Regions from separate parts of the Dactylosporangium maewongense genome, predicted to be linked through region 2. Evidence: riboswitches for the same ligand, from Rfam matches in the RefSeq annotation. Region 2 holds a riboswitch; each other region holds the start of a gene.

What was found. Region 2 has a riboswitch for cyclic di-AMP ahead of ABD332_RS39145 (C40 family peptidase). Riboswitches for the same ligand answer to the same signal wherever they lie in the genome.
Region 1: it holds a riboswitch for cyclic di-AMP, as region 2 does, so the genes downstream of both, ABD332_RS47935 (C39 family peptidase) here and ABD332_RS39145 (C40 family peptidase) in region 2, are expected to answer to the same signal.
Region 3: it holds a riboswitch for cyclic di-AMP, as region 2 does, so the genes downstream of both, ABD332_RS36865 (C40 family peptidase) here and ABD332_RS39145 (C40 family peptidase) in region 2, are expected to answer to the same signal.

Annotation. Positions count from the first base shown of each region.
Region 1 is NZ_BAAAQD010000029.1:13,969-17,814, reverse strand. It holds gene ABD332_RS47945 (DUF305 domain-containing protein) at 1-117, opposite strand, end outside; gene ABD332_RS47940 (hypothetical protein) at 312-494, opposite strand; gene ABD332_RS47935 (C39 family peptidase) at 553-1,203, opposite strand; cyclic di-AMP (ydaO/yuaA leader) riboswitch at 1,643-1,785, opposite strand; gene ABD332_RS47930 (RNA-guided endonuclease InsQ/TnpB family protein) at 1,927-3,411, shown strand; gene ABD332_RS47925 (DUF6855 family protein) at 3,615-3,846, shown strand, end outside.
Region 2 is NZ_BAAAQD010000019.1:103,496-107,072, forward strand. It holds tRNA gene ABD332_RS39125 (tRNA-Gly) at 1-34, opposite strand, end outside; gene ABD332_RS39130 (pyridoxamine 5'-phosphate oxidase family protein) at 44-550, opposite strand; gene ABD332_RS39135 (MarR family winged helix-turn-helix transcriptional regulator) at 617-1,072, shown strand; gene dcd (dCTP deaminase) at 1,082-1,660, shown strand; gene ABD332_RS39145 (C40 family peptidase) at 1,686-2,657, opposite strand; cyclic di-AMP (ydaO/yuaA leader) riboswitch at 2,667-2,799, opposite strand; gene ABD332_RS39150 (LamG-like jellyroll fold domain-containing protein) at 2,896-3,577, opposite strand, start outside.
Region 3 is NZ_BAAAQD010000017.1:168,986-172,831, reverse strand. It holds gene ABD332_RS36870 (MFS transporter) at 1-1,205, shown strand, start outside; cyclic di-AMP (ydaO/yuaA leader) riboswitch at 1,327-1,506, shown strand; gene ABD332_RS36865 (C40 family peptidase) at 1,514-2,503, shown strand; gene ABD332_RS36860 (VOC family protein) at 2,527-2,931, shown strand; gene ABD332_RS36855 (ADP-ribosylglycohydrolase family protein) at 3,041-3,846, shown strand, end outside.

The DNA of each region.
Region 1 (3,846 bases), on a different contig from region 2:
GTTCGGTGCCGTAGGACTACCGCCACCGCTTGCGGTGTCACTGCAAGCGGTGAGCGCGACGGTGACAGTGAGGGCGACGCCCACCAGCACGGCGCTGCCTCGGGTGTAATGCCTCATGGCGCACAGACTCTTTCGACTCGGTGTGGTGAGCTGCATCGCCCTGAGCGGCTACCCCTGTGATGCGGTCATACCGAACGCGGGCGTCATCGCCCGGACGGCGTGACCTCGGCGCTGCAATCCGTTCCACAGCCGGACTCGACGCAATCCCACACTCCCGGGCATCCACGGCATGCTTCCCGAACCGGGTGGCGTTATGCGAGCTCCACACCACCGACCAGGAACTCACCCGGCAGCCTGACCGGTCGCCGCTTCAGTGCGGGTCGATGGCTGAGCATGCCCATCGCCGCCCCGCCCGGCAACGCGCCGCGCAGACTGCCACCGGACACCCACATCGTGACCACGAACAGGACGCTGGACGCCAGGACTGAGCCCACGACGGCCGGCCACCACGACGCCGCCCTGCCACCGTCAGTTGATCGGCGATGCCGGGAATCAATACGAGTAGCCGCGCGAGGAGATCCAGTCGGCCAGCTTGGGAGTGCTCAGCCAGTAGGTGCCGTCCCCGCTCGGGTCGGCCGGGTCGGCGATCTTCACCGTCCCGCCGCCGTCACGGTATCCGACGACCGTCAGGTAGTGACCGCCTTCGTAGGCGTGCACGGCACCGGCGGTGTCGGTCACGTGTCCGGCGATGTTTGCCACGATTGCCCGTCCGCCGCCGACCGTGGTCAGCACGTCGGTCTGAAGCTGCGCGGCCTGCGCGGGCGTTGCCGGGTAGACCGGGATCTCTCTGGTCTGGTACAGCGTGCGGCCGTGCCCGAGCACCTGGTTGAGTACGCGGGTGGTGTCGAGGGCCGAGTTCGTCCCGTTGGTGGTGGTGCCCAGCATGGCCGCGGCCTCGTCCTGACTGACGGCGTGGCCGGCTGCCGTGAGCGCGATCCGGGTGGCCGCCGGCCCGCAGAAGTAGTAGTTCGGCTGCAGCTGGAACTGGTACTTGAGGAGCATCGTCGTCGGCGCGGACGGCGCCGCCCCGTCGGCCTTCGGTGGTTTCGTGGTCAGCGCCGCGCCCGCCGCTGCGGTGCGCCCAGACGGCGGATCGCCGAGCTGGCTGAGCACGATGCCGGCCACGGCCGCCGCGGCGAGCATCACGCACATGGTCACCGCCATCCGCGGCCGGCGGATATCCCCGGCGCGGTGGGACTGCGGCTGTACGGATTCAAGGTTCACAACGAGTCTCCAGTAGCCCGGAGCAGGGCGATCGATACGGGCATGACGTGCGACGACACGCGATGCACAGCCATCGGGCAGCAAGAAGTGACGTGCGCGGCGCGAACGCGCAGCGCACAGGCCAGCTCGCCACCTCAGCAGCCGGACGGATGGCGCACAGGCCACGGGCCTGCGGCTCCCTGCCGCACTGCGTCAGTAGCCGCTGCAAACGGAGCGGCCGGCACCTACGCGACTGTGACCACCCGCAGCGTGACAGCAGGCGGCACTAGCGTCCTGTTGACGCCGCTCGGCGCGCGGACGAGCAGGCACGCGCCCTGCGAGGACCTCGGCGATGGGGGTAACGGCTGTGCACAGACACTTCTCCTTACGCGTCCGCCTACCGGGTCAGCTGACGGATTCGGGCGCGAAGGTCGCCCTACCACAGGCCGTCGGCCCGCGGATTCACCCCAGACATGCGGTGGGTCCCCGGCTCGTGCGTGCACGACTCAGCGAGCCTGCCCGGCGTCACCTGCTGTGAGCATGAACCGGACCAAGCGACCCATGACGTTACGCAAGGGGCACTGCCATGGCAAGGCCCGCTAGTGCTGTGTCCACGAACGTTGGCCGGGATTTTCTGTCGTACCCCTGTGCTTGAGTGTTCGTATGCCTCGCCGTCGTGATCCTGCTGCTGCCCGGGTGGTGCACCGCACCTGCCGGGTCGGGTTGCGGGTCACGCGTGGTCAGAGGGAGCGGTGTTTCGGGCTGCTGCGCTCGGCCGGCGACGTGTGGGCGTGTGTGCTGGAGGTCAACCACTGGCGGTGGCGGCATCAGGCGCCGCCGGTGGTGTCGTATCAGGCACTGTGCCGGGAGCTGTCCACGGCCGGTCCAGGCACCTTCGGTGACCTGGACACGACCGGGGCCCGGTCGGTGCTACGCCGGTACTCCGACGCCTGGTTCACGGCGGCGAAACGCCGCAAGGCCGGTGACCTGTCCGCACGGTTCCCGCGCAAGCGGCGCGGTCTGCTGCCGGTCCGCTACTACCACGGCACGTTCACCTTGGACGGGCGGCGACTGCGGCTACCGACCGCGAAGGGTGCGGCGCCGTTGTGGCTGCGCCTGGACCGGGCGGTGCCGTACCCGGTCGAGCAGGTCCGGTCCGTGGCCCTGCTGGCCGAGGGCGGGCGGTTGTGGGTCGAGGTCACCGCCGAGGTTCCCGTCACCGTGTATCCGGCCGACGCAGGTCCGGACCCGGCTCGGGTCGCTGGCGTCGACCTCGGTGTCATCCACCCCTACGCGGTTGCTGGCGCTGACGGGCACGGGCTGCTCGTTTCCGCACGCGCGGTCCGCGCCGAGCACCGTATGCATCTCTCCGACACCAGGCACCGCCGCCGGGCGACCGCCGCCCGGGCCCCGAAACCCGGGCAGCGCGGGTCACGGCGGTGGCGCAAGACCTGTCGCCGTGCCCGCCTCGTCGAGGGCCGGCACCGGCGCCGGGTCCGGCAGGCGCAGCATGAGGCGGCGAAGACCGTGATCGGCTGGGCGGTGCAGCGGCGGGTCGGGACCCTGACCGTCGGCGACCCCCGCGGCGTGCTCAACCTCCCCGCAGGGCGCCGGCACCACCTGCGGCTACGCCAGTGGCAGATCGGCCGCGCCATCGCAGTGCTGCGGGACAAGGCCGAACTCGCCGGCATCACCGTCCACCTCGTCGACGAACGCGGCACCTCATCAACCTGCCCCACCTGCCGCAAGAAGATCACCAAACCGGCCGGGCGGACCATGACCTGCCGGCACTGCAACCTCACCGGGCACCGCGACCTGTTCGCGGCCGCCACCATCGCCACCCGCACCCCCAACCACCCGGGCGGGAACCCCACGGGCGGCGGCACCAGCACCCCAGCAGCAGTAGTGCTGCCGCAGGTGCTTACGCACCGTCGAGCAGGACGACACCTCCCCGGTGCCGGACTGTCCCGGCGTGACCCACGCCGACCCCCACCACGCCATCACGCCGCCACACCCGGCGACGCGACGGTGAACACGATGGGGGCGGCGACAGGAGTCAGTTGGCCGGCTGAGGCCCGCCCCACCACGGTGGGGAGTCGCTCGACCGCACCCGTGCGGCGAGGAACCACAACACCACCAACCCGGTGAACGTTAGTGGTCACAGCACTAGCTGGAAGAAGCCGCACATCATCACTGTTCGGACCGACTACTCAATACGTTGACAGCATCGCGGCATGGGTCGGTTCAAGCGATCTCAGGGTCCCACGATCGGCTGCCGCGGAGGCCATCCCGGCCCGGGCATGACGGCACGGGTCTAGAGTGCGAGTCGAACGCGCGGACGGGAGGCGGTCATGCCGGCTGGAACGAAGGACGACCCGTGGGTGCTGAAGACCCCGCCCGGGTCGTCGGAGTACACCATGTACCGCGACGAGGCCGCCAACCCGCCCGCCCTCGTGTGCCAGGTCGGCTCGACCAAGCTGACGTACCAGCTGCGGGCGGTCGAGGATCTGCATGCGTGGCTGCGCGAGCAGGGCGACTGGGTGCCGCTCGGCGCCGCCGACGAGAACAAGCCCGCCGCCGACG
Region 2 (3,577 bases):
GGAAGCTGATGTTCTGCCATTGAACTACACCCGCGAGCGACGCCTACTGTACCGAATCCGCGGCCGCCGTGCACGGACCATTCCGGCGGGCTTTGGGAAGTCGGGGTAAGCGGTCGCGCCAGAGGGTCTTGGTGGAGGTGAGGGGGGAGTCGCGTTGGACGATCATCGCTACCTCGATGGTGAGGGCGTAGAGCTTCCAGTCCACGCGTTGCGCGGCTCGCATCTGGAGGGCCAGGGAGGCCACGACCAGGGGATCCATGACGGGGGCGGCGCGGCCTGAGAGGTACGCCTCGTCGGAGGTGTCCTCGGCGGGGAAGCTGTGCAGCGCATAGCGGCCGTCGCGGTCGAGGTCGTGGCGCTTCGGGGAGGGGAGGATGAAGCAGTAGAGGCCTTCGTCGGTGATGACGGGCATCACGGGGTGGACGCGGGGACCTCCGTCGGGGCGGATGGTGGCCAGGTAGCCCATGCCGGGGCCGTACTGGCAGATCAGGGTGCGGATGGCCGTCGCCAGCAAAGGCTCGGCCGCGGAGAATTCAGCCCACGTCGCCATGCCTCCAATTTACTCGTACACGTGTACGAAAAGTGTGTGATTCCACGAATGAAGGACAATGACCCTGTGGGTGATGCGAGCGGCGAGCTGATCGACCTGCTGAGGAAGTTCAACCTCGAGGCCGACCGGTTCCTGGAGGTGTTCACCCGCCGGCACGGGCTGCACCGCACGGACATGAACGCCGTGGCGTACATCTGGCGGGCGACGGAGGAGCAGCAGCCGCTGACGCCCGGGGAGCTGGCCAGGACGCTGCGGCTGAGCCCGGCGGCGACGACCGCGTTGCTGGACCGGTTGGAGAAGGCCGGGCACGTCGAGCGGCGGCACGACATGGAGGACCGGCGTCGCGTACACCTCGTGATGCAGCCGCCGGCGAAGGCCTTGGCGCAGGAGTTCTTCGCGCCGCTCGGGCAACACATCCGGGAGGCGCTCGCGGAGTTCGACGAGCACGATCTGGAAGCCACGAAGCGGGTCATCGAGGCAGTCCGAGGGGCCACCGCGAAAGCCACGAACCAAACCACATAGGGTCAGGACGTGCTGCTCTCCGACCGTGACCTGACCAAAGAGCTCGCCGACGGCCAGTTGCGGCTCGAGCCGTTCGACAAGGACCTGGTTCAGCCGTCGAGCATCGACGTGCGGCTCGACCGGTGGTTCAGGGTGTTCAACAACCACCTGTACACCCACATCGACCCGGCGATCCAGCAGGACGACCTCACCGCGATGGTGGAGGTCGACGACGGCCAGCCGTTCGTGCTGCACCCCGGGGAGTTCGTGCTCGCCTCGACGCTGGAGGTGATCAGCCTCGGCGATCAGCTCGCGGGCCGGCTGGAGGGCAAGTCGAGCCTGGGGCGGCTCGGGCTGCTGACGCACTCGACCGCGGGGTTCATCGACCCGGGGTTCTCCGGGCACGTGACGCTCGAGCTGTCCAACGTGGCCAATCTGCCGATCATGCTCTGGCCGGGGATGAAGATCGGGCAGCTGTGCATCTTCCGGCTGTCCTCGCCGTCGGAGCACCCATACGGGTCCGCGGTATACGGCTCCCGGTACCAGGGCCAGCGCGGCCCGACGGCGAGCCGCTCCCACCAGAACTGGCGGACCTGGCCGACGACGTGAACGCCGGCGGCCAGGTCCCGAAGCCCTAAGCCACTCTGCCGTACCCGGAGATCGGTGCGGTGTCGATCTTCTTCATGCGGACCACGTCGCCGGTGGTCGGGGCGTGGACCATCCAGCCGCCGCCGACGTACATCCCCATGTGGTGCATGTCGCTGTAGAAGAAGACCAGGTCGCCGGCCTTGAGGTCGGCTCTGCTGACGCGCTTGGTGTCCGAGTACTGCCACTTGGTGTAGTGCCGCAGCGTGTGGCCGGCCTGCTTCCAGGCGTAGAGCGTGAGGCCCGAGCAGTCGAAGGTGTTGGGGCCCTCGGCCGCCCACACGTACTTCTTGCCGATCTGCTGGCAGGCGACCTGCGCGGCCTTCGCGGCGTCGCCGCCGGAGTATTCGACGGGGCAGGCGACGGGGCGCAGCTCGCCGGTCGCGCCACTGGAGCCATACGCCTTCGTGCGCATGTCGTTGAGCGTCTTGATCTCGGCGTTGATGGTGGTTTCCTTCGTCGCCATCTCCGCCTCGGCGGCCTTCTGCTTGGCGATCAGCTCGTCGAGCGGCTTCTTCTGGTCGTCGAGGACCTTCTTGCTGTCCATGACGTCCTTGATGCCCTCGGCCTCGTCCTTGGCCAGCATGTTCAGCATGACGAGCTGCTCGGCGAAGGTGTCCGGCGAGCCGGTCGTCATCAGCGCGTTGAAGCTGGAGACCCGCCCGGTCTTGTACTGCAGGACCGAGAACGCACTCACCCGCAGCAGCGCGTTGTCGACCTGCGCCTGCAGCGGGTCGATCTGGCTCTTCAACTGCGCCTGCTTCGCCAGGTTGGCCTTCAGCTCGCCCTTGAGCTGGTTGTGCTGCTCGATGATGGGCTCGACTTCATTCCACTTCTTGTCGATCTGCGCTTCGAGCTCGGCGGGCGTCGGGTCGGCGTGAGCGAGTCCGGTGACTCCGACGACGAGCGAGAGACAGCCGAGCGTGGCAACGAGGAGCCGAACCAGACGGTTGGGCCGCATCGAGGGGGCACTCCTTCTTCCAGCCGCCTACCGGGTTAGCTGACGGGTTCGGACGGGAAGGTCGTCCTACCGCAGATCGCGGATTCACCCCGATGACGCAGGTGGGTCCCCGGTTCAAAAATCGACTCGGCGGTGCCGTCTGGCGCACCCGTGGTGGGCGCGGACATCCATCCGACCGGAATTTACGGTATGGCGAGTGACCCAGAGGAGCAAGCGGGTGTCCGATTTAACCGAAAAGTCAGGGCGCCCGAGTGATGAACACATCATCAATTGCACCGGCGAACTGGTCGTTGTTCGCACTGGTTCCCTTACCGCCAATACAGAGTGGATCCGCGTTCACTATGGACAGTGACGGAGGAATGGCCGCCCGACCCCTGGGTTGACCGTCCACGGCCACCGTGAGCAGGGCGTCACTGCGCGAACACTCGATCCGGTGCCATCGCCCGTCAGCCACGCTAAGCGATGCGAGGGCTACGTAAATAGTAGATCCACCCACGCCGACAATCACGCAACTGGGGCGCCCCGCGGCGCCGTCCACCTGCAACTTGAACTGACTGTCACCGACCGAGAACCCTTTTTGCAGAACATTGGCGCCTTTGGAAGTCTCATTGGGCGCGACGAGCACGCTCGCGCCATACGAGAACGCTTCCTGGCCCGGATTGAGGAATTCAGCGGGGCCGCTCTGCAGGATGGCGCGTGCGCAACTCTCCGCACCGTAGTGCTCACACGGCTGGGGAAATCGCACCGCGAGTCCGCCGTTGTGCGGCACGGTCGACAGCTGGCCGCCGGCCCTGCGGACCCGCAGCGGGAGCCGGCCCGCGCCGTCCAGCACCGGTCCCGTGATCCCGCTGTCGAAGCTGTACCGCAGGACCGTGGCCGAAGGCGCGGCGGCGACGAGCGAGGGCGCGGCCGGGGAAGAG
Region 3 (3,846 bases), on a different contig from region 2:
CGGCGCACGCGTCGGCGCTGCGGCTGACCCTCGCGTCGCCGCTCTACCGGGGCGCCACGCTCGCGGTGTTCCTGTCGGCGCTCGGCTTCTCGGCCGCCGCCCCGCAGATCGCGACGTTCCTGGTCAACGACCTGCACGCCTCGCTCACCGCGGCGGGGCTGTTCTACCTGACGAACCTGGCCGCGCCCGTGGCCGGATTCCTGGTCGGCCGGCGGTCCGACCGCACCGGGCGCCGTCTCGGGCTGTTCCGCGTCTGCGCCGCCGCCGGGTTCGTGGGCTGGATCGGCATCGCGTACTCGACCGAGCTGTGGATGCCCTACGTCATCAGCGCCGTCGTCGGCGGGTTCGGCGGCGCCGCGACGTCGCAGCTCTTCGCCGCCGTCCACGACGAGCTCAAGGCGCACCCCGGCCCGAACAACGACGGGGTGGTCGCCGTCGTGCGGATGGCCCTGACCGGCGGCTGGGTCGTCGGCCCGGTGGCCGGGTCGTTCCTGGCGGCGCAGACGTCGCTGCGCACCATGCTGGTCGCCACGGCGGTCTGCACGCTCGCCCAGATCGTGCCGCTCGGCGCGCTCCGGACAGCACCGGCGGCACCGGCCGGACCCGGCGACGCGCCGGGGGCCGGCCACCGCGGCCCCGGCCTGCGGGCGATGCTGCCGCTGCTGGCGTTCACCGGCCTCTACGTCCTCGTGTACGCCGGCGAGCCCGTCAAGTACGCGTACCTCCCGCTGTACATGAACGACCAGCTGCACTTCCCGGCCGGCCTCAGCGGCGCGGTCATCGGCATCCAGCCGCTGGTCGAGATCGTGCTGATGCCCGTCGCCGTGGTCGTGGCCCGCCGGACCGGCATGATGGAGCTGATGGTCCTCGGCGCCGGGTTCGGCGTGGCCGCCAACGTCTGCTTCGCCGTCACCGGCAACGCCGCCGGTCTGTTCGCCGGGCAGATCCTCATGGGCGGCGTGTGGGGCGTCTTCGCCACGCTCGGCATCATCGTCGCCCAGCGGCTCCTGCCGACCGCCGTCGCCACCGCGTCCGCGATCTTCATGAGCTCCACCGCGCTCGCCTCCGCCCTCGGCGGTGCGGCCGGCGGCACCGGCGCCGCCGCCATCGGGCTCCCGCGGGTGTTCCTCATCCCGGCCGCCCTCGCCCTGCTGGCCGTCGCCGGCCTGGCCGTCATGGCCCGCTCCACCGACCGCCACCGGTGACGAGCCGGGCAGGTCAGTCTTGTGTCTACGTTAAGTGTGGCTTAGATCGAGCGCCGGCAGTGTGGTCCGGCGTTACGTTTGGGCCGGCCTGCCGGACATCGCCCGCCCCGCCGGGGTGGCCGGGCAGCCACCGCCGAGTTGTCGGTCGCGCGGGCACGATGCGTGCGGCCGGTGAGCCGGGGAACCAATCGGGGCTTCCCCATGGGGTGAATCCGCGCCCGCCACACCGGGGCGCGGTAGGGCGCGCCTTCTTCTCGCCCGAATCCGTCAGCTAACCCGGTAGGCGGTCAGCGAAGAAGGACTGTGCCGTGTTCAACGGACGTACGACGCTCCGCGCCTCGGTCGTCGCGCTGGCGGTGGCGGCAATGATCGCCCCGGCCTGCGCCGCGCAGGCGGACCCGACGCCGCAGGAGCTCCAGGCCCAGATCGACAAGGGCAACCAAGAGGTCGAGCACGTCGTCGAGCTGTACAACAAGGTCAACGGCGACCTGGAGACCACCCAGGCGGCGATCACGAAGCTCCGGGCCGACATGGCGCCGCTGCAGGCGACCATGGCGACGGCGCAGGACAACGCCTCGGCGCTCGCGGTCAACGCGTACAAGACCGGGGGCGACCTCGGCACCCTGTCGCTGATGCTGGGGGCGACGTCGACCGACACGCTCACCGCCCGCGTCGGCACCCTCCAGCAGATCTCGCACAGCCAGCAGCGGGACCTGGCGGCGTACACGGCGGCGAAGGGCGCGCTCGACACCGAGCAGCGGCGCCTGGACGAGACCCTCGCCGCGCAGAGCCAGCAGAAGACGGAGCTGGAGACCCGCCGCAAGAAGATCGAGGGTGACATCGCCCGCCTCGACGCGCTGCAGGCCAAGGCCGAGGCGGCCGCCGCGGCGGCGAAGGTCAAGACCACCACCCCGCCCCCGGCGACGACCCCGGCCAAGCCGCCGGCCGTGTCCGGCAACGCCGGCAAGGCCGTCAACTACGCCTGGGCGCAGCTCGGCAAGAAGTACGTGTGGGGCGCGGCCGGACCGAACACGTTCGACTGCTCGGGCCTGACCATGATGGCGTGGAAGGCGGCCGGCGTGACGCTGCCGCACAACGCCGCGCAGCAGTGGTCGAAGGTCCGCCACATCTCCCGCAGCCAGCTCGCCCCCGGCGACCTGGTGTTCTACAACGGCCTCGGGCACGTGGGCATCTACATCGGCAACAACCAGATCATCCACGCCCCGAACAGCCGCACGGTCGTCAAGGTCGCTCCCGTCGACATCGACACGCTGTACGGCTACGGCAGGGTCGCGTAGTCACGGACGGTAGTCTGCCGGGCATGCGCATGTTGCATCTCGGGCTGCGGGTCACGGATCTGGAGCGCTCGCTCGCGTTCTACACCGCGGTCGGCTACGCGAAGGTCGGCCACGTCCCGGAGACCGGGTTCGGCAGCCTGACGATGCTGCAGCTGCCCGGCGACCCGTTCGTCAGCCTCGAGCTGGTGCACGACCCCGCCCGGCCGGTCACCGACACCGGCGCCGTCAGCCACCTCGTCATCCAGGTCGGCGACCTCGGCACCACGGTCGCCGACCTGGCCGGCAGGGGCATCGCGGCCGAGCCACCGACCGACCACGGCGAGGGCATGGCCACGTCCTGGCTCACCGATCCCGACGGGTACCGCATCGAGCTCGTACAGTGGCCGCCCGGCCATCCGGAGGGCATGACCGCGGCCGACTTCGCCTGACCGCCGGCCTGTCATGCGCCCGGCCGCCCGGCCGCCCGGCTGCACGGCGTGGCGGGTGGTGCGCGGAAACGGTTCGACAGGCGCGGTGACCGGCTGCCACGATCGGACGGTGATCACCGACGTCGACGCCGCGACCCGCTCGTTGCACGGGACGGCGCTGGGCGACGCGTTCGGCGAGACCTGGTTCTTCCGGCCCGCCGACCAGATGCGGTGGCAGATCGAGGAGCGGCTGGTGCCGCAGGGCACGTGGCCGTGGACCGACGACACCGCGATGGCCGTCTCCCTGTACCGGACGCTGCGCGAGCACGGCCGGGTCGAGCAGGACGAGCTGGCCGGCCGGTTCGCCGGCGCGTACGCCGCCGACCCGTACCGCAACTACGGCCCGTCCATGCACGGCGTGCTCCAGGCCATCGGCGACGGCGAGGCCTGGCGGTCGGTCACGGCCGCCCAGTTCGACGGCCAGGGCTCGTGGGGCAACGGCGCCGCGATGCGCGTCGCCCCGCTGGGCGCCTGGTTCGCCGACGACCTCGACCTGGTCGTGGAGCAGGCGACCCTGTCTGCGGCGGTCACCCACGCGCACCCCGAGGCGGCCGCCGGCGCGGTCGCCGTGGCCGTCGCGGCCGCGCTGGCGGCACGGCGGGTGCCGGCCGGGGAGCTGCTGCCGCGGGTCGCCGACCGCACACCCGACAGCGAGGTCGCCGCCCGGCTCCGCCTGCTGTACCGGCGACCGTTCGACCGGGATCCGCGGTGGATCGCCGGCGAGGTCGGCTGCGGGACGCTGATCTCCGCCCCCGACACCGTGCCCTACGCGATCTGGTGCGCGGCCCGGCACCTGGACGACCTCGCCGAGGCGCTGTGGGCGACGGTCAGCGCCGGCGGCGACATGGACACGACCTGCGCCATCGTCGGCGGCAT